Regions from separate parts of the Acidovorax sp. SRB_24 genome, predicted to be linked through region 1. Evidence: predicted binding sites of a transcription regulator. Region 1 holds the regulator's gene; the other holds the start of a gene.
The links. The regulator LexA, encoded in region 1, represses DNA repair genes until DNA is damaged. The targets are predictions, from matches to a motif close to ACTGTATNNNNATACAGT.
Positions count from the first base shown of each region.

Region 2: a site for LexA is predicted at 4,983-5,000, ahead of cho (excinuclease Cho). Genes of this name have one in related genera too.

Region 1 is NZ_MWOM01000014.1:57,545-65,746, reverse strand. It holds gene B2J89_RS07255 (biopolymer transporter ExbD) at 1-287, shown strand, start outside; gene lpxK (tetraacyldisaccharide 4'-kinase) at 294-1,331, shown strand; gene B2J89_RS07245 (Trm112 family protein) at 1,353-1,535, shown strand; gene kdsB (3-deoxy-manno-octulosonate cytidylyltransferase) at 1,532-2,344, shown strand; gene adk (adenylate kinase) at 2,508-3,164, shown strand; gene B2J89_RS07230 (asparaginase) at 3,254-4,189, opposite strand; gene lexA (transcriptional repressor LexA) at 4,299-4,973, shown strand; gene B2J89_RS07220 (hypothetical protein) at 5,097-5,510, shown strand; gene B2J89_RS07215 (D-2-hydroxyacid dehydrogenase family protein) at 5,584-6,591, shown strand; gene B2J89_RS07210 (branched-chain amino acid ABC transporter substrate-binding protein) at 6,680-7,810, opposite strand; partial or broken gene B2J89_RS07205 (hypothetical protein) at 7,944-8,202, opposite strand, start outside.
Region 2 is NZ_MWOM01000017.1:4,523-16,703, forward strand. It holds gene B2J89_RS08235 (pyridoxamine 5'-phosphate oxidase family protein) at 1-57, opposite strand, end outside; gene B2J89_RS08240 (zinc ribbon domain-containing protein YjdM) at 248-601, opposite strand; gene dinG (ATP-dependent DNA helicase DinG) at 632-2,818, opposite strand; gene B2J89_RS08250 (hypothetical protein) at 2,986-3,321, shown strand; gene B2J89_RS08255 (NRAMP family divalent metal transporter) at 3,451-4,749, opposite strand; gene cho (excinuclease Cho) at 5,088-5,951, shown strand; gene B2J89_RS08265 (TRIC cation channel family protein) at 6,353-6,499, opposite strand; gene B2J89_RS08270 (M20 family metallopeptidase) at 6,496-7,779, opposite strand; gene B2J89_RS08275 (MFS transporter) at 7,873-9,339, opposite strand; gene B2J89_RS08280 (NADPH-dependent FMN reductase) at 9,435-10,007, opposite strand; gene B2J89_RS08285 (CynX/NimT family MFS transporter) at 10,154-11,434, opposite strand; gene B2J89_RS08290 (SDR family oxidoreductase) at 11,437-12,181, opposite strand, start outside.

The sequences.
Region 1 (8,202 bases):
CCGAGCAGCAGCGCGACCACCCCAAGGAGGTCGTCGTCGCCGTCGCCGCCGATGGCCGCTACGCGGTGAACAAGGCCGGCATCGAGGGCAAGAGCGTGGACGCGCTGGCCACGGCCCTGCGCGCGGCCGCCCAGGCCGGCCCGGGCAGTGTGGTCATCATCAGCGCCGACGCCATGGCGCCGCACCAAGCCGTGGTGAGCGTGATGGAGGCGGCACGCCGCGTCGGCCTCACGCAGATCACCTTCGCCACCCAGTCGTCCGCGCGCGCGGGCGCTGGCAAATCCTAGCTCCCCATGGCTGCCGCACCGCAGCCAGCCTCCGCGCCCCGGTCCACGCCGCCGCTCGAAGCGGCGCTGCTGCGCGCCTGGCGCCGGCGCGGCGCGCTGGCCTGGGCGCTGTGGCCGCTGTCGCTGCTCTACGGCCTGCTCGTGGCGCTGCGCCGCGCGCTGTACCGCACGGGCCTGCGGCGCGCTGAACACCCGGGTGTGCCGGTCCTCGTGGTCGGCAACGTGATCGCCGGCGGCGCCGGCAAGACACCCGTCGTGATGGCCGTGGTGCGCCACCTGCAGGCGCAAGGGTGGCAGCCCGGCGTGGTCTCGCGCGGCTACGGGCGCAGCGCCCACGACTGCCGGCTGGTGCGCGCCGACAGCCTGCCCAGCGAGATCGGGGACGAGCCCGCACTGATCGCGCGCCGCTGCGGCGTGCCGGTGGCGGTGGCCCCGCGGCGCATCGACGCCGCGCGCGCCCTGCTGGCGCAGCACCCCGGCACCGACGTGCTGGTCTGTGACGACGGCCTGCAGCACTGGGCGTTGGCACACGATGTCGCTATCTGCGTGTTCAACGACGGCGGCGTCGGCAATGGCTTCCTGCTGCCCGCCGGCCCGCTGCGCGAGCCCTGGCCGCGCGCCGTGGACCTGGTCGTGCACGCCGGCCCTGCGCCCGACACCAGCGCGCCCACGTTCGCGCTGCGGCGCCAGCTGGCCGATCACGCCCTGCGCGCCGACGGCCAGCGCGTGCCACTGCCCAGCCTGCGCGGCGAACCGCTGCGGGCGGTGGCCGCGATTGCACGGCCCGAAGACTTCTTTGCCATGCTGCGCGCGCAGGGGCTCACGCTGGCCGACACGCTGGCGCTGCCGGACCACTTTGATTTTGATAGCTGGAAGCGCCCGTCAGGCGATCCTTTGCGCCTTATTTGCACCGAAAAGGACGCCGCCAAGCTGTGGCGCCAAAACCCCGATGCGCTGGCCGTTCCGCTGCAGGTGGACATCGATGGCGGCTTCTTTGCCGCACTCGACGCCCTGCTGCGGCGGACACTATCATCGCCCTCCTGAACCCTTCACCACCGCGCCGCCATGGACCCCAAACTGCTTGAACTGCTGGTCTGCCCTGTCACCAAGGGCCCCCTCACCTACGACCGCGAGCGCCAGGAACTGGTCTCGCGCAGCGCGCGCCTGGCCTACCCGGTGCGCGACGGCATCCCCGTCCTGCTCGAAAACGAGGCACGCACCCTGACCGACGAGGAGCTGGAGCAGTGAGCGCGCCGGCCGGCCCGCCCCCTCCATTCACCGTGCTGATCCCGGCGCGCATGGCATCGAGCCGGCTGCCCGACAAACCGCTGGCCGATATTGCCGGCCTGCCCATGGTGGTGCGCGTCGCGCGCGCCGCGGCGCGCAGCAGCGCCGCGCGCGTGGTGGTGGCGGCCGACGACGAGCGCATCCTGCACGCCTGCGCCGCGCACGGCATCCAGGCCGTGGCCACGCGCGCCGACCACCCCAGCGGCAGCGACCGGCTGGCCGAGGCCTGCACGCTGCTCGGCCTGACGGGCGGCGACATCGTCGTCAATGTGCAAGGCGACGAGCCGCTGATCGATTCGCAGCTCATCAACGCCGTCGCCGCACTGCTGGCCCAGCACCCCGAAGCCAGCATGGGCACGGCCGCCCACCCGATTGCGACGCGGGCCGATTTCGACAACCCGAACATCGTCAAGGTCGTGCTGGATGCGCGCGGGCTGGCGCACTATTTCAGCCGCGCCCCGATCCCGCATGCGCGCGACCTGGCGGACAGCGCCTGGTGGGATGGCCACGCGGCGCAGGCCCAGCCCGGCGTGGCCGCGCTGGCCGACTTTGCGCCGCTGCGCCACATCGGCATCTACAGCTACCGCGCGCACTTCCTGCGCCGCTTTCCCACCCTGGCCCAGGCGCCCACGGAAGCCATCGAAGCCCTGGAGCAGCTGCGCGCGCTCTGGCATGGCCACCGCATCGCCGTCCACATCGCAGCCCAGGCCCCGGGCGCCGGTGTGGACACGCCCGAAGACCTCGAACGCGTGCGCCAGCTGTTGGCCTGAAGCCGCCAAAAAGCCTTTGACACAGGCGGTGGCGCAGGCGCCCGCCGTCAGCCAGCGCCAAGGATGTGCGTGCTATCCTTGCCGCCAATGAGAGCGCCACGTCCCCGGACAACCGTGTCCGGGGCCAGTGGCGCCGCTGATTTCACACACTTAGAGGACTTCCATGAGACTGATCTTGCTCGGTGCCCCCGGCGCCGGAAAGGGCACGCAGGCCGCGTTCATCTGCCAGAAATACGGCATCCCGCAAATCTCCACCGGCGACATGCTGCGCGCCGCGGTCAAGGCCGGCACGCCGCTGGGCCTGCAGGCCAAGGCCGTCATGGACGCGGGCGCCCTGGTCAGCGACGACATCATCATCGGCCTGGTCAAGGAACGCATTGCCGAACCGGACTGCGCCCAAGGCTTCCTCTTTGACGGCTTCCCGCGCACCATCCCGCAGGCCGACGCCATGAAGGCGGCCGGCGTGAAGCTCGACTATGTGCTGGAAATCGACGTGCCCTTCGATGCCATCATCGAGCGCATGAGCGGCCGCCGCTCGCACCCCGCCAGCGGCCGCACCTACCACGTCAAGTTCAATCCGCCCAAGGTGGCCGGCAAGGACGACGTGACCGGTGAAGACCTGATCCAGCGCGAGGACGACAAGGAAGAAACCGTGAAGAAGCGCCTGGACGTGTACAGCGCGCAGACCCGCCCGCTGGTCGACTACTACTCAAGCTGGGCCCAGCAAGACCCGGCACAGGCCCCCAAGTACCGGGCCATCAGCGGCACCGGCAGCGTGGAAGAAATCACCGCCCGCGCCATGGCCGCCCTGGCCGACTGAACGCCCGCAGGCTTCCGCTCACCGGCAACGCCCCGCCCTGCGGGGCGTTTTTGCGTGCGCTCCCCCGCGACCAGTCGCTGCGCAGCGGCTCAGTGCGGCGCTGCACCCTCCATCAATTCCAGCATCAGCTCGACGCGCGCCTTGACCGGACTCAGGCCGGGCAACGCAATAAAAGTGCTTGGCGAACCCGGCACGATCTGCCCCAGAGGGCAGCGCGAGGCCACGCGCACCGCCACGCCTGCGCCCTCAGCGCGCTCGAGCGCCGCCTGCAATGCAGCGTGCACAGTGCCATTGCCGGTGGCCGCCACCACCAGTCCCTGCACTCCGCTGTGCACCAGCGCATCGACCGTGGCGCCGCTCGCGCCGGCGTGGCTCATGGCGATCTCCACGCGCGGCCACTGCGCCCCCTGCGCTATCTTTTCGAGAGCTGCATGTGCTTTACCCATCTGAGCTTGCGGCCAATTTTGTGCCAAACGCACCGTTCCCTCCTCGACCCACCCCAGCGGTCCGGCTTCGCCCGAACTGAAGGCGTTGAGCCGGTAGGGGTGGACTTTCTGCACGCCGCGCGCGCCATGCACCTCGCCGGCGCAGGCGACGAGCACGCCCCGCGCGTCCGGCGCGAGGGCGACGGCCACGGCGTCGAGCAGGTTTTGCGGCCCATCGGGCGCCACGGCGGTCGCGGGGCGCATGGCGCAGGTCATCACGACGGGTTTGTCCGTGCGCAGCACGCGGTGCAGAAACCATGCGGTTTCTTCCAGCGTGTCGGTGCCGTGCGTGATGACGATGGCGTCCACTGCGGGATCGTCCAGGTGGTGCTGGCAGCGCTGGGCGAGCGCGCCCCACACGGCACAGTCCATGTCCTTGCTGTCGATCTGCGCCACCTGCTCGGTCACCCAATCCCCACAGGCCTGCGACAGGCCGGGGACCGATTGCCACAGCGCCTGCACACCCACCTGGGCCGCGGTATAGCCCACGTTGTCCCCGGCCTCGGCCGCGGTTCCCGCGATCGTGCCGCCTGTGCCCAAAACCACCAATTTCGCAGTACCCACTTGCGCCCCCCAAAGAACTGGTTAAAAATACAGTTACTGGATTAAAAAACAGCCATTCCGAATATGGCACTCCCTTGGAGCCTCCATGCACACCCTCCCCAAGCTCACCGCCCGGCAGCAGCAGATCCTGGACCTGATCCAGAGCGCCATTGCGCGCACCGGGGCCCCTCCCACACGCGCTGAAATCGCGGCCGAGCTGGGCTTCAAGTCGGCCAACGCGGCCGAAGAACACCTGCAAGCGCTGGCACGCAAGGGCGTCATTGAGCTGGTCAGCGGCACCTCGCGCGGCATCCGCTTGCACAGCGAGACCGTGCGTTCCATCAACGCCGCACGCGGCAGCCCGTTCCAGTTGCCCCTGGCCGGCCTGAGCCAGCTGGTGCTGCCCCTGGTGGGAAGGGTCGCTGCCGGATCGCCCATTCTCGCGCAGCAGCACATCGACCAGACCTACTGCGTCGAGAACAGCCTCTTTCAGCACCGCCCCGACTACCTGCTCAAGGTGCGCGGCATGTCCATGCGCGACGCCGGCATCATGGACGGCGATCTGCTGGCCGTCCAGACCGCGCGCGAAGCGCGCAATGGCCAGATCATCGTCGCGCGCCTGGGGGACGACGTCACCGTCAAACGCCTGCGCCGCACGGCGCACGCCATCGAACTGCTGCCCGAGAACCCCGACTACCCGGTGATCGTCGTCGAGCCCGGGGAGGCTTTTGAAATCGAAGGCATCGCGGTCGGTCTGATCCGCAACACCATGCTCATGTAGGGCCACCTGGCGCACGGCTGCAGGTGGTGGGCGTTGGGTGGTTTCTTGGAAACCGCTGGCCCTGCAGCAGTGCCAGGTTCCGCAATCCCGCCCGTGTCCACCCTCTGTTGAATGGAGTTCCACATGGGAATTGCCCTGCTGGCCGCGTCGGCCTTTGTCCACCCTTTGCACGCCCTGGGTCTCTGGTGGCGGCGCCAAAGGACGCATGCCGCGGCCCCCGCATGCCGTGCCGCAGGCCCTTCCGTGGCGCGGCACGCTGCACACCCTGGCGCGGCGCTGCGGCATGCCGCCGGCACAACGGTGTCCGACGCGGCAACCGCGGCCGAGAAGCGGGCCCAACCCTGCGCGACGGCCGCCTCGGAATCGGCCCGCGCGGCCCTGCCCGCCTCTGTGGTCCGCGCCACGGGCCCGCACCGCGCGGTGCGCGTGTTGCGGCGTTCGGGCACGGGTGGCACCGACCGGCTGGTGATTTCCGGACGCATGGCGGATGTATGCGCCGAACTCGACAGACTGGCCGCGCGCGAAATGCTGCATTGATCAGCACAGGCACGAGCCCCATTGCGGTTTGTTGCCAGCGCAGTGGTGCAGGTCCGAGGCACAATACCTCGCTATGAATATCGTGATTCTGGACGACTACCAGGATGCAGTGCGCAAGCTCCACTGCGCCTCGCGCCTGGACCCTTACAACGCCAAGGTCTACACCAACACCGTCAAAGGCCTGGGACAGCTGTCGGTGCGATTGAAGGACGCCGACATCATTGTCCTGGTCCGTGAACGCACCCAGATCACGCGCCAACTGGTCGAAAAACTGCCGCGCCTCAAACTGATCTCCCAGACCGGCAAGATCGGCCCCCATGTGGACGTGTCTGCCTGTACCGAGCGCGGCATCGCCGTCGCCGAGGGGGTGGGATCGCCGGTCGCCCCGGCCGAATTGACCTGGGCGCTGATCATGGCCGCCATGCGCCGCCTGCCGCAATACATCGCCAACCTCAAGCACGGCGCATGGCAGCAATCGGGGCTCAGGGCAGGTTCGATGCCGCCCAATTTCGGCATTGGCAGCGTGCTGCGCGGCAAGACACTGGGCATCTGGGGTTATGGCCGGACCGGCCAGATCGTGGCCGGATATGGCCGCGCCTTCGGCATGAATGTGCGCATCTGGGGCCGTGAGGCCTCGCGCGCCCAGGCGCTCACCGATGGCTTTCAGGTGGCCAGCACACGCGAGGAGTTTTTCTCGCAATGCGACGTGGTGTCGCTGCATTTGCGGCTCAACGACGAGACCCGTGGCAGCATCTCGCTGGAAGACCTGTCCTGCATGAAGCCCACGGCCTTGCTGGTCAACACCTCGCGCGCCGAACTGCTCGAGCCCGAAGCACTGATCGCTGCGCTGAACCGGGGCCGCCCGGGGATGGCGGCGGTCGATGTGTTCGAGAGCGAGCCCATCCTGCAGGGCCATGCCCTGCTGCGCCTGGAAAACTGCATCTGCACGCCGCACATCGGCTATGTGGAGCAAGACAGCTACGAGCTGTACTTTGGCTCGGCTTTCGACAATGTGGTGAACTACATCAAGGGGACACCGACCAACATCGTGAACCCCGGCGCCTTGCAGGTGCGCCGCTGAACGTTGCCTGCCACACAAAAAAGGCTTCCCGCAGGAAGCCTTTTTACTGTGCAGCGTTTGGCCGGCGCCCGGCCTAAACGCTCTCGTGTCAGTTCAGAGACACCTTTTTTCCGTCCTTGTAGGTGTACAAGGTGATGGCCGGATTTTTCATTTCGCCATTGGGCTCAAAGGCGATATTGGCGGTCACGCCCTTGTAGTTGGACTTTTGCAGCTCAGGGATATAGACCTTGGGATCCCACGAGTTGGCCCGCTTCATCGCATCGACCAGCAGCATGGTCGCGTCATAGGTGTAGGGGCTGTAAATCTGGAACTGGCCAGGGTACTTGGCGTCGTAGCGTGCCTTCCAGGCCATGCCACCAGGCATCTTGGCCAGCGACGAGCCGCCTTCGGCGCAGATCACGTTGCCCAGTGTCTTGGCACCCGCTGACAACTTGGCAAGTTCGGCCGTGCAGATGCCGTCGCCACCGAAGTACTTGACGTTGGACAGGCCGAGCTGCTCCATCTGGCGCAGCATGGGTCCGCCCTGCGGGTCCATGCCACCGAAGAAAATGGCGTCGGGATTTTTGGATTTGATGGCCGTCAGAATGGCCATGAAATCGGTGGCTTTGTCGGTGGTGAACTGCTCGTCGACGATCTGCATGCCCTTGGCTGCGGCCGTCTTCTTGAACACCTCTGCCACACCCTGACCGTAGGCAGTACGGTCGTCGATCATGGCGACTTTCTTCAGCTTGAGCGTATCGGCAGCGTAGGTCGCCAAGCCAGCGCCCAGCGCCAGGTCGTTGGCAATGATGCGGTACGTGGTCTTGTAGCCCGGTTTGGTCAGATTGGGGTTGGTGGCTGCGCCCGTGACGTGGGGAATGCCGCAGTCGTTGTAGACCTTGGACGCTGGAATGGTGGTGCCCGAGTTCAAATGCCCGACCACGCCGGCCACTTTGGCGTCGCACAGTTTCTGTGCCGCAGCCGTTCCCTGCTTGGGATCCGCAGCGTCGTCTTCCGCCTGCAACTCGAATTTGATCTTCTTGCCCGCAATGGTGATGCCTTGCGTGTTCAGATCATCCACAGCCATGCGTGCGCCGTTTTCGTTGTCCTTGCCGTAGTGAGCCTGGGGTCCGGATACGGGTCCCACGTGGCCAATTTTGATCACCTGTTCTTGTGCAGAGGCGATGCCGGCAACCGCCGCGATAGCGGCAGCTACGGTCAGTTTCAACTTGAGTTGCATAGGAATCTCCAGTAAAGATAAACGCCGAGAATTTATTTTTGTGCCTCAGCGCTGGCGAACATATCGCAGTTTCCGTGCCGAGGCACTAGGGAACACGATGAAATGCAAGAGAAACCACAGGGGGAATACCCTGTTACCTTTTGATGTTTTCAACAACTGCACCGGCCGTCAGTTCGTCGGCCACCGCCTCGAAAACCGCCTGCCGCACCACCGACTCGATTTCTTCCCGCAAACGGGGCACTACCGAGCGTGTCTGCTCCTGCACGACCGTGGCGATGGCGTCGCGCAGGCGCTGGTCCAGCACCACATCCACGCGCTGCATGATCCGGTGCACCAGCAACTCTTCCACGTCCTCGGGCAGCCCCGGCGGCGCCAGCGCGGCGGCGGGCACC
Region 2 (12,181 bases), on a different contig from region 1:
GCGGATGTCCTTGATGAGGTCCCACAGGGTTTGCTGCGCGGGCTTGTCGTTGCTCATGGTGGGGACTCCAGGTGTGAAATGTCGGGCATTCACTGTAGGTCTGGCCCCGGGGCGCAGGCGTCGGTAGAGCGCGCGGGGCGCTGTGGGGCCTGTCCCACAGCGTGCCTGCCGGTTCCATGGCTTTTCGGGCTCCAGCCCTTGTTCCGCAAGCGCTGGAAGCTCTCTTTTTTGCGTTCCAGCCGGGCGGTCAGGCCTTCTTCAAGAACTCGGATTTGAGCAGCAGGCTGCCCAGGTCGGTCTTGCAGTCGACGTTGTGGCCGTCGGCGCCGTCGACGAGGCGAATGCCCTTGATCTTCGTACCCTTCTTGAGCGTCGATGACGAGCCCTTGACCTTGAGGTCCTTGACCAGGATCACCGCGTCGCCGTCCTGCAGCGGGTTGCCGTGGGCGTCGCGCACCGCGCCGCCCACGGCGGCTTCATCGCTGTCCGGCGCCGCCGCCTGCGGCCACTCGTGCGCGCAGTCGGGGCAGATGAAATGGTCGCCATCGGGGTAGGTGTTCTCCTGGCCGCATTGCGGGCAGGCGGGCGGGGTGTGGGGCATGGGGGGTCCTCTCTGAAGTGCAAAAATTAATCAGGCGGCGCTGCGCTGCACCAGCGTGAACGGCGGCAGGCCCTTGAGCAGGCGCTGGCCGTAGTGGGTGCGCGTCAGGCGCCGGTCGTAGCAGTAGACATGGGCCTGGTCCTCCTCGGTGCGGATCGCGCGGCCGGCCCACTGCGCCAGGCGGATCGCGGTGGCCGGCACCACGAGTTCGCTGAACGGGTCGCGCCCGACGGCGCGCAGCCACTCGGCGCGCGCCTCGCCCACGGGGTCGTCGGGCGGGGCGAACGGCAGCTTAGTGATGAACACCGATTCGCACAGCCGCCCCGGCAGATCGAGCCCTTCGCCGAACGACTGCATGCCGAAGATGATGGACGGCTGCCCGGCCGCCACGCGCTCGCGGTGGCGCGCCAGCAGCTGGGTGCGCGGCAGCGCGGTCTGCACCAGCACCAGGGGGCGCATGGCGGTCGGCAGGGCATCGACCGCCTGGCGCAGTTGCTCGCGCGAGGTGAACAGCACCAGCGCGCCGTATGCGACCTGCGCTAGGTCGCCCATCAGCGCATCGACCATTTCGGCGGTGAAGGCCTGGGCGTTCTTCGGGTCGGCATGGGTTTCGGCGGCGATCAGCGTGCCTTGCGCGGCGTAGTCGAAGGGGCTGGGCACCTCGAGCGTGGTGGCGGCATCGTCGCCGTACAGTCCCGATTCGCGCATAAAGAAGTCGAAGTTTCCGCAACTGGTCAGCGTGGCCGAGGTCAGTACCGCGCCGCGCACCGCGCCCCACAGGTGCTGGCGCAGCGTGGCGCCGGGCAGGATGGGGCTGGCGTGGGCCTTGACGACGATGAAGTCGCCATCGACTTCGAGCGTGAACCATTTCGCGGCCGGCACCGCGCCCTCGGGCGCGTCCTGCAGCAGCAGCTGCGCGGTGGCGTGCACGGCTTCGAGCCGCGGCGCGAGCATGCCGATCTGCGCGTACAGCGCCGACAGGCGGCGCGCCTCGTCGGGCTTGTCGCGCATCTCGGCGCGCAGGGCCTTGCTGATCGCGCGCAGGCATTCGAGAAAGCCCGCCGCGTGGTGCGCCAGCTGGCCCAGCGGCTCGACCAGCGCCTCGGGCAGCACGCCGCCGGGCACGCGCACGCGCGAGGGCATGCGCGCATCGGGCACGCGCGTGCGGCCCGCGCCAGATCCCCAGCCGCGTGGCGGGTGGCGCAGCGCCTCGCCATACAGGTCCATCACCAGCCGGGCCAGGTCCTGCAGGCCCTGGCGCAGCGCGCTCGCGTGGCGCGGAATGTCGGCCACGTCCCCGACCTCGACCAGCTGGCCGATGCGCAGGCCGCGGCTGGCCAGGCGGTCGATCCAGGTCAGGCGACTCAGGTCCATGCTGCAGGCGAACTGGTCGAGCGCCGTGGCCGGCAGGTGGTGCGCCTCGTCGAGCACCAGCAGGCAGTTGTCGAGCTCGGGCAGCATGCGCGCGCCCAGCGACGACAGCAGCAGGTCGTGGTTGGCCACGATGACCTGCGCGCCGACCAGCTCCTTGCGCTTGTCGTAATAGGTGCACTGCGAAAACACCGGGCAGTGCTTGCCGGTGCAGCTCGCGCCCTCGGCCGCCACGGGGCTCCAGACCTCGGGCTCGGGCGGGGTGTCGAGCGTGTCGCGGTCGCCGTCCCAAGCGCCGTGCGCCAGCGCCCGTGCCATGCCCGAATAGAACTGGATGCGCGCCTCGGTTTCGTGCTGCGGGCGCGCGGCGGCAGCTTCTTCGGGGAACAGGTCGTCGTCGGCCTCGCCGTGGGCCTCGCCCGTGCCCGCCAGGCGCTCGAGCTTGAGCTTGCAGACATAGCGCCCGCGCCCCTTGGCCAGGGCAAACTTGAACGGCTGGGGCAGCTGCGCGGCCAGCGCCGGCAGGTCCTTGTTCACCAGCTGTTCCTGCAGTGCCACCGTGGCGGTCGAGATCAGCACGCGCGTGCCGCGCGCGAGCGCCAGCGCGATCGCCGGCGCGCAGTAGGCCAGCGACTTGCCCACGCCCGTGCCGGCCTGGATCACGGCGATCGCGCGCACCGGCTGCGTGTCCTCGTCCTCGGGCTTGCCCAGCTCGGCCGTGCTGAAGGCCTGCGCTACCTGCTCGGCCATGCTGCGCTGGCCGGCGCGGCCGCGGAACCCCTCGGTGGACTGCACCACCGCATCAAACGACTGCAGGGCCGCGTGGGCCCATTCTGTAGAAGACATGGGGCGGGAGTTTGGCATGGCCGCGCAGGGGCTGGCGCCGTGTGGCTTCTGACGAGGGGCCTGCCAGCGTGGCGCGGGCCCTCGCGCGCGCGGGCCGCCGGCCTACAGCGGTGGCGGCGCTGGCCTTTTACGATGTTCCGACCATCCCCCTTCCGAGGAGCTACCCCATGTCGCCGCAAGATCCGCACCGTCCCGCAACGCCCGCACCCGCGCAGCGCAGCGTCGACACCACGCAGAAAACGCTGGATGCGCCATCCGCCGGGGCCGACGCCACGCCCCCCGAAGGCACCCGCCTGCCCAAGCTGCCGCACGAACGCGACCAGTCGGTCGGCATGACCGACGGCATTCCCAGCGCCGACATCCAGCAGGCCTACCGCGATGTGCAACGCGGCCTGGTCGACACCGACGCCGGGCGCGAGGCGCACAACGTCGGCAAGCCCGTGCAGCCCCCCGAGCCCGCCCCACCCGGCACGCCCGGCCCGGTGGAGCCCGACCGCCCGTGAAGCGCCGGCGGCGCGGGCGCACAGCCCATGCCGCCCGAAGATGCCCGGTTCGGCATCCGCCCGCTGTTGCTCCCCACCGCACGCCATGTCGCGGGGCCCGGCGCCTTCCGGGTGCCGGCCGTCGCGCGCTCACATCGCCATCGTGACCAGCATGGCCAGCACCGCCACCGCCATCACGCCGGTGCACAGCCAGCCGAGGGCTTTGAGACCGGCACCCAGCACCAGCGCGCCCATGATGTCGCTGCGCACGGCCATCAGCATCATGACGACCATGATGGGCAGCGAGATGACGCCGTTGAGCACGGCGCTCCAAAACAGGGCCTTGATCGGGTCGATGGACGTCAAGCCCATTCCCACGCCGACCAGCGTGGCCATGGCAATGATGCCGTAGAAGCCTTTGGCGGCCATCGGCTTGCTCTCCAGGCTGCTCTTCCAGTGGAACGTCCCGGCCACCGCGTAGGCGGCCGAGCCGGCGAGCACCGGCACCGCCAGCAGGCCGGTGCCGACGATGCCGACCGTGAACAGCAGAAAGGCAAATTCGCCGGCGATGGGCCGCAGAGCCGTGGCGGCCTGGGCCGAGGTCTGGATGTCGGTGACACCATGCGCATGCAGCGTCAAGGCCGTGGTCAGGACGATGGAAAAGGCGACCAGGTTGGAGAAAGCCATGCCGATCAAGGTATCGAGCTTGATCCGGCGCAGTTGGTCGCCGGCCTGTGCCAGGGTGTCTTTCAGCGCCCGCGCGCGCGGTTGGGCGTGCATTTCCTCGACCTCTTGCGACGCCTGCCAGAAGAACAGATACGGGCTGATGGTGGTGCCGAACACCGCCACCGTGGTGGTGATGTAGTCCTGTTGCCATTGGAGATGCGGCAGGAAGGTGTGCTGTAGCACCGTCGCCCAAGGAATTTTCACCGTGAACACCGTCGCGACATAGGCCAGCAGCACCAAGGTCAGCCATTTGAGCAGCCGCACATAGCGTTTGTAGGGAATGAACACCTGCAACAGCAGCGACAGCATGCCAAAGAAAACCACATACAGGTGCCTGCTGCCACCCACCAGCAGCCTCAGGGCATCGGCCATGGCGGAGATGTCGGCGGCAATGTTGATGGTATTGGCCAGTACCAGCAGCGATACCAGGCCATAGAGCAGCCAGGCCGGGTAATGCCGCCGCACATTGGTGGCCAGGCCGTGGCCGCTGACCCGGCCAATGCGTGCGCTGATCATCTGGATGCCCACCATCAGCGGGAACGTCAGCAGCAGGCTCCACAGCAGCCCATAGCCGAACTGCGCCCCGGCCTGCGAATACGTGGCGATGCCGCTGGGGTCGTCGTCCGCCGCCCCCGTGACCAGGCCCGGACCGAGTTTGTCCAGCCAGGATGCGTCGCTGGCGGTGGGGATCGGCTGCGGATCAGGAAGGCGTGTGTCCGCCATGGCGTGGCTTTCGTGCAGTTGAAGCCCAGGGACTCTCAAGGCGCACGGCGGCAGGCCCCGCGCCATCTCTGCATTGGAGGGACAGCGGCCCGAGATCGCGGTAAGACGCAGACGCCAGCGTGCGTAAGACAAGAACAGACGCGTTCCCACGAAAGTCCGGTGCCGGGGCCTCTGGTGCAAGTGCCACTGGGCCCCTGCGCCGCAGCAAGCGCTCACGCCAACGTCCTGGCTATACTGTACGAACGCCCAGCATCGGTGCGCTGGGAGCGTGCAAGCCCCGCAGCGCGGCCACTGTGGCCTCCTCGTGTTTTCCGTTTGTTTGCACCCCGACACTGGCCATGCACCGCCCCTCTCGCCGCCGTCCCGAGTTCGACGCCGCGCGCATGTACGAATACCCGCAGCATTTGCGTGCGGCGCTGGACGATCTGCCCGCCGCGCCCGGCGTCTACATTTTTCATGGACAGGAGGGCGCGCTGCCGCTCTACATCGGCAAGAGCGTCAACCTGCGCTCCCGGGTGCTTTCCCACCTGCGCAATCCCGAGGAGGCACGCCTGCTGCGCCAGACCGTGCGCATCAGCCATATCCGCACGGCCGGCGAAATCGGCGCGCTGCTGCTGGAAGCCCGGTTGATCAAGCAGCAGCAACCGCTGCTCAACCAGAAGCTGCGGCACCACCGCCAGTGGTGCGCACTGCGCGTCGAGGGCAGCCTGCCCGAGGTGGTCTATTCGAAAGACCTCAACTTCGCCACCGAACCCGGCCTGTATGGCCTCTACGCGAGCCGCCATGGCGCCCTGGAGGCGCTGCGCCAGGTGGCAGACGACCAGCGCCTGTGCTACGGCGCGCTCGGCCTGGAAAAGCCCGCTCCGGGCAGGGCGTGTTTTCGGGCCATGCTGCGCCAGTGCGCCGGCGTGTGCCGCGGCGACGAGACGCCCGAGAGCCACCGCCAGCGCCTTTTCACTGGCCTCGAAGGGCTGCGCGTGGCCTGCTGGCCGTACCCCGGGGCGGTCGGCCTGGTCGAAAGGGAGGGGGCCGAGCAGCAGATCCACGTCGTGCGCAACTGGCATTACCTGGGCAGCGCGCAGGACGCTGCCGAGGCCCGACAGCTCGGCCAGGCGGCGCCGGAATTCGATGCGGACGTCTACAAGATCCTGTGCAAGCCGCTGCTCAGCGGCCGCGCCGAGATCATCCTGCTTCAGGCGTGAGGCCGGGGCGCCATGGCAGGCGCCGTCTCCTCTGCGCAGGGTGCGAGCGCTGCCGCACCCTATCGTGGACGCTGTAGGTTCTCCTTGAGTGGGCTAACGATCGGTAGCTCGGATAAAGCGATTCGTAGGTCTTGTGAGAACAGCGACGGTGCTCATTCTCCGCGTATGGCCAAAAATCATGGCGCTTCTGCGCGCCGGTCACGGCACATAGTCCCACGCCGATGGAGTCGAAGAGGCGCATCGGGTGCGCCAAGCACACGACCACCGGGTTTGCGACCATCGTCATCAATGCCGCGGCCATGGCAACGGCGAGGTAGCGCCAATCGGTCGGCCCGGCCGGCGGCACAGCGCCGATGATGCAGAGGTCGCCCTGCACGCCCGGCCGCAAGCGACCGTGAACGCTATGGCACGGCGCCGAACCGGTCAAGGCCGCGGTCCCTGGCAGCGACGGCACCGCCGATGGCAAAGGCGAACGTGCCCGCCAGATCAAGCCTGGTGAACAGGCGGTGGTCGTTCAGGCCGGCAAGTACCAATTCGTGGACGCTCATGTGTTCGTTTCAGGCCGTGGCGCCGGGGGGCACAGCCACGCGGCAGCGGCGGTCAGCATGGCCTGCAAGCCGGTCTCGAGCGTCGGGTGGATCTGCGGCGCGAACTTCGGCGAGTGGTTGCTGGGGATCTTGTTGACGGTCTTTTCCTGTTGGGCTTTGGCATACACCACCGGGTCGGTGCCACCGACGAACCAGAACACATAGGGCACGCCCCAGCTGCGGCCGAAGATGCTGAAATCTTCGCTGGCCGACGCCGGGCTGGGCGCCAGCGAGGCGTTCTTGCCAAACTGCTGGCCGAACGCCTGCGCCACCTTTTGCGTCGCGACCAGGTCGTTCTCGGTCAGTGGGTAGCTGTTGATGGTGGTGAACTCGGGCGGCCGCTCGGCACCGGAGGCATCGCATTCGGCGCAGCAGATGCGGCGGATCGACTTGAGCATGTACTCGCGCGTGTCCTCGCTGAAGGTGCGCATGTTCAGCTTGATGGTGGCATCGTCAGGGATGATGTTTTCCTTGGTGCCGGCCTGCAGCGAGCCAATCGTGAGCACCGCCGGCTCGGTCGGCGCGATCTCCCGCGAGACGATGGTCTGCAGGCGCAGCGTGGTTGCGGCGGCCATGATCACCGGATCGATCGAGGTTTGCGGCTGCGAGCCGTGCGAGCCGCGCCCGAAGAGCTTGATCTTCAGGCTGTCTCCAGCAGAGAGTGTGACGCCGGGACGGTAACTCACGGTGCCGGCCGCACCGACCATCACGTGCTGGCCCAGGATGATGTCGGGTTTCGGAAAGCGGCCTTCGTCCCAATCGCGCACCATGGCGCTCGCGCCCTCGGCTGTTTCCTCTCCTGGCTGGAACACGATCATCAGCGTGCCCTGCCAGGCGGCGCGATTCGCGGACAGGATGCGCGCGGCGCCCATCATCCAGGTCACGTGCATGTCGTGGCCGCACGAGTGCGCGACGCCGACCTCGACGCCGTCCGCGTCGCGTGCCGTCACGCTGCTGGCATAGGGCAGCCCGGTGTTCTCGGCCATCGGCAGCGCATCCATGTCCGCGCGCAGCATCACGGTCGGGCCAGCGCCGTTCTTCATCACGCAGACCACGCCGGTCACGCCGACGTTGCGCGTCACCTCGTAGCCGAGGCCCTGCATCGCGTCGGCGGCGATCTTCGCGGTGCGGACTTCCTGCATCGACAACTCGGGGTGCTGATGGATGTCCTTGTAGAGCGCTTCGAGTTCGCTCATCAGGGCGGGTTCGGCGGAGCCGAGAGCTTGGGTGAGGGCATTCATGACAGCTCCAGAAGTGACGAAGCAAGGTTGACAGAGGTCCGACAGAAAGCGCGCTGGAGGGAATAGTCGGCGCTTGACATGACGGTTGGGGATTCAGGCCGGCGCCTTCGCTCCCTTGGGCACCGTGAGCATGATCGAGAGGATGGCCATCAAGACCATCAGCGCGTTGAAGCCCAGCGCAACGATGGCGGCCTCCCGCACGGCCAGGTTGTCCTGGCGGCCACTGAAGGTGATCACGCCATCAAGCCAGTTCATGCTCGCGCTGTCGTCGCTGAGCGCGGTGAAGATGGCGGCGGAAATCGCCACGCCGAAAGCGGCGCCGAGCGACGAAGCCATCTTGTAAATGCCCGAACCCGACCCCGCCTGGGCCGCCGGCAGGTTCGACAGCGCCGCATCGGTCGACGGGGTGGCATAGAACGCCAGACCGACACCGAACAGCGTGTAACCGACGCTTGCGAGGATCTTGTAGTCCGACAGCAGCAGATTGGCGGGCGACACCAACAGGATCGCCAGGCCCGTAATCAGGCAGCCCCAGATCATCGGCTTGCGCGGGCCGAAGCGTTGCAGCAGCTTCTCGCCCACGCGGATAAAGGCGATGATGGCAATCGCGTAGCCCAGCGTCAGAAATCCGGCCTGCTGGGCGTTCATGTTGCCGCCGAGCTGAACCAATTGCAGCGAGACGATCAGTGTGCCGGCCGTTCCGTTGATCAGGAAGTTGGAAATCGTCGCACCGGTGTAGGTCGGGTTCTTGAACAGGCTGAAATCAAAGAACGCATTGGATGCCTTGTTCTCGATACGGAAAAACAGCCAGCCGAACGCTGCGGTTATCGCCAGCAGCCCCAGGCCCACCGGGCTGGTCCACCCCAGCTTGTTGCCCTGCGTCACCAGTACCTGCAGTGCCACCATGGTGACCATGAAAGTCAGCACGCCAGTCAGGTCAAACTTGTACCCACCCGTGGTTTCGGCCTTGCTCTCGGGCGTGCCGTGCATCATCCACAGGCCGAGCACGCTCACAGCGATGGCCACCCAGAAGATCGAGCGCCAGCCGAAGTGCTGCGACATCAAGCCGCCGAACAACGCGCACAGTCCGGAACCGCCCCACGAACCAATCGACCACATGCTGATCGCGCGCTGGCGCTCAGGACCATCCCAAAAATCCTTCACCAGCGCCAGACTGGCCGGCATGATGCAAGCGGCCGACAGGCCTTGCAGCGCACGGCCCGCGAGCAGGACCGGTGTTGCCAGTTGACCCTGCGGTGTGATGGCCACCAGCAGCGAGCCGGCGATGCTCAGGTAAAAGCCAATACGGGTGATCTTCAGCCGGCCAATGCGGTCGGCCAAGCCACCCATCACCACGATGAAGATGCCCGAGAAAAGGGAGGTGACGGCCACAGCGACGTTCGTCACGTTCGCATCCATGCCAAGGTCACGGCGCATGTCGGGCGCGATGTTGAGCGTCGTCTGGGCAAACAGCCAGAATGCGACGACGCCCATGATGATGCCGAAAAGAAGCCGGTCGTTGCCCTTGTACGCCACCTTTGGTTGAACGCTGGCATTCATCTCGTTCTCCATTGCGCCTACGAAACCGGGCTTATCTCGACGGCTGCGTCACCGCGAAGCAACGTCCGATCGATCACTGCCGCCGGCAGCGGCGGTCATGCATCGCGCGGCAGCACCGCCATGACGCGCGCGATGAACTGGTGGAAATCGGCCATGTAGTTGCGCAGGAACTCCGCCGTGCCTGCGTTGGTCACGTCGCCATCCTCGGTGATGAGGCCGGGGGTGAAATGGATGTAGGCCTCCGGCGCGTTCATCTGGGGTGCGTTGCAGAAGCCGAGCACACTGCGCAGGCTCTGCTGGGCCACCGCAGTGCCAATGGCGCCGGGCGATGCGCCAATTACGGCGCAGGGCTTGCGCGTGAACGAGTTCTTCCCCCACGGCCGGCTCGCCCAGTCGATGGCATTCTTCAGGCCGCCGGGGATCGAGCGGTTGTATTCCGGTGTGACGAACAGTAGCGCATCGACATCGGCGATGGCCTGCTTGAAGGCGCGTGCCACCGGCGGGTAGTCGGCGTCGTAGTCGTAGCTGTAGAGCGGCAGGTCCTTGATCGGTATCTCCGTGAACACCAGCGCGGGCGGTGCCAATTTCACCAGCGCCTTGGCGAGCTGACGATTGATGGAGGCCTTGGCGAGGCTGCCGATCAGGTAGCCAACTTTGTGTGTAGTCATGCGAACCTTCCTTTCAACACGAGACGTTGATGCGATCGTCCGGCCGGCGCCCGGCTTTCCGCGACAGCGCTTGCGAGAGATGAATCTGTTCCGGCGGACAGATCACGATACGCCTGTTGGCATGGGTTGAACAGGGGCGCACGGCATCAGGCGAACCTGTCCTCGAGGTAGCGACCCGGCCGGGCCATCATCAGTCCACCGACGGCCATGGGCACCACCGTTACGGCATAGACCCAAAGCGCCGCCGTCCAGCTGCCCGTCGCCGCATAGAGCCAGCCGCCCAGCAGCGGGCCCAGCGTGCCGGCGAGGTAGCCGATGCCCATCGCAAAACCGGCGATGGCGGCGGAGCCCATGGTGGTGCGGGTGCGCAGATTGAACATGGCGATTGCGAGCGGAAATGCGCCGCCGGCCAAGCCGGCAACCAGCGCCATGAGCCAAGCAGGTCCAACGCCGAAGATCATTCCTAGGTAACCGATGGGCCCAACCATGGCCAGCAGGATTGCCAATGGAATCGGATTTTTCATCCGGTTGGCAATGAGTGGCGTGATAAAGGCCATCGGAAGCGTCATGAAGGTGTAGATCGAGAAGGCCAGGCCTGCTGCATTCCGGTCCAAGCCCAAGTGCTGTTGCAGGATGGTCGGCAGCCAGGCCAGCATCGCGTAAATATTCAGCGATGCCATGGCGTAGAAAAGTGCTGTGCCCAACGCCACGGGGCTGGTGGCCAACTGGGCCAGGCCGAGCTTCTGTGTGGCGGGTGCGGTGGCAACACCGGCTTGGGCCGCCACGGGCCCGGTGCGCCGAATCTTCAGCAACTGGATGACCCAAGGGACCACGGCGACCAGCGACAACACACCCCATGAAGCCAACGAAGCTTGCCAGCCCAGAGCGTTCGCCACGGGAATGGCCGTCATGGCGGGCAACGTCGCTCCCGCCTGCATCAGCAACGCGAACACCGTCACCATTACCGCCTGCCGGTCTGGAAAATACTTCTTGACCAGCGGCGCGCCCACCACGTTGCCCAGGCCCATGCCGGTCAGCGCAACAATGCTGAGGACTATGAAGACAGCGGGACTGTCGAGGAAGGGGCGGGCCAAGGTGCCTGCGGCAGCCAGCGACACAGCCAGCAAGGCGGTGGATTCGGCACCGATTTTGCGCACGATCACGGGCGCGAGAAATCCTGCTGCGCCGAAACACAGCGTAGGCAGCATCCCGATAAAGGTGGCGCCTGCAGTGCCAATCCCCAAGGCCTCGCGCACGTCGCTGAGCAGCGGAGACAAACCGGTGACAGCATGCCGCAGGCCGATGCCCAGCAGCACGAGTCCGATCAGGACGGCCGCCCGGCCCTTCCACAGGCCTGGGCGCGGCGCAGCCGGGTGGCCGGTTTTGGGGTCAGAGCCTTCGGACGGGGCAGTGACCGTGTGGGCCATGATCAGCCGGCGGTCTTGGAGTCACCATCGATCGGGAACATCTGACCGGAGATGGTGCGCGCGTGCGGGCCCGCAAGGAAGACAGCCAACGCGGCGATGTCAGCCGGATCGATGAATTTCTTGACGGCTTGGTTGGCCATCGCCAAGTCGGTTTCTTCGTCCACGGTGCGTCCGGAGACCTTGGCGCGCCCTTCGAATACCGATTGAAGGCGCGGCCCGTCCACAGCACCCGGATGAATGGAATTGGCGGTGATGCCGTGCGGCCCCAGTTCAAGCGACAAGGTCTTGGTGAAGCCGACCAGCCCCCATTTCGTCGTGGAGTAGGCCACCCGGTTCGGATAGCCGAAACGCCCCGCCAGGGAAGACATCACAAGGATGGAAGCGGCCGGAGATGCTTTGAGCAAAGGGATGGCACGCTGGGTGACCATGAACGTTCCGGTCAGGTTCAGGTTGACGACGGCATTCCAGGTGTCGAGCGGGTAGTCGGCAACAGGCGCCGTGGCCCCGGCGATGCCCGCATTGTTGATGAGCACATCCAGCCCGCCCAACTGTGTCTGCACATTCGCAAACAGAGTGTCCAAGTCCGCAGGCTTGCTGATGTCGCCCACCGTTCCACTGATTGCGGGGTATTGCGTGGTGATTGCCTGCACAGCCTCGGCGTTGACGTCGGCGATGTGCACGCGGGCCCCTTCGGCTGCGAATGCCTTGGCAATGGCCAGGCCAATTCCGCCAGCGCCGGCGGTAATA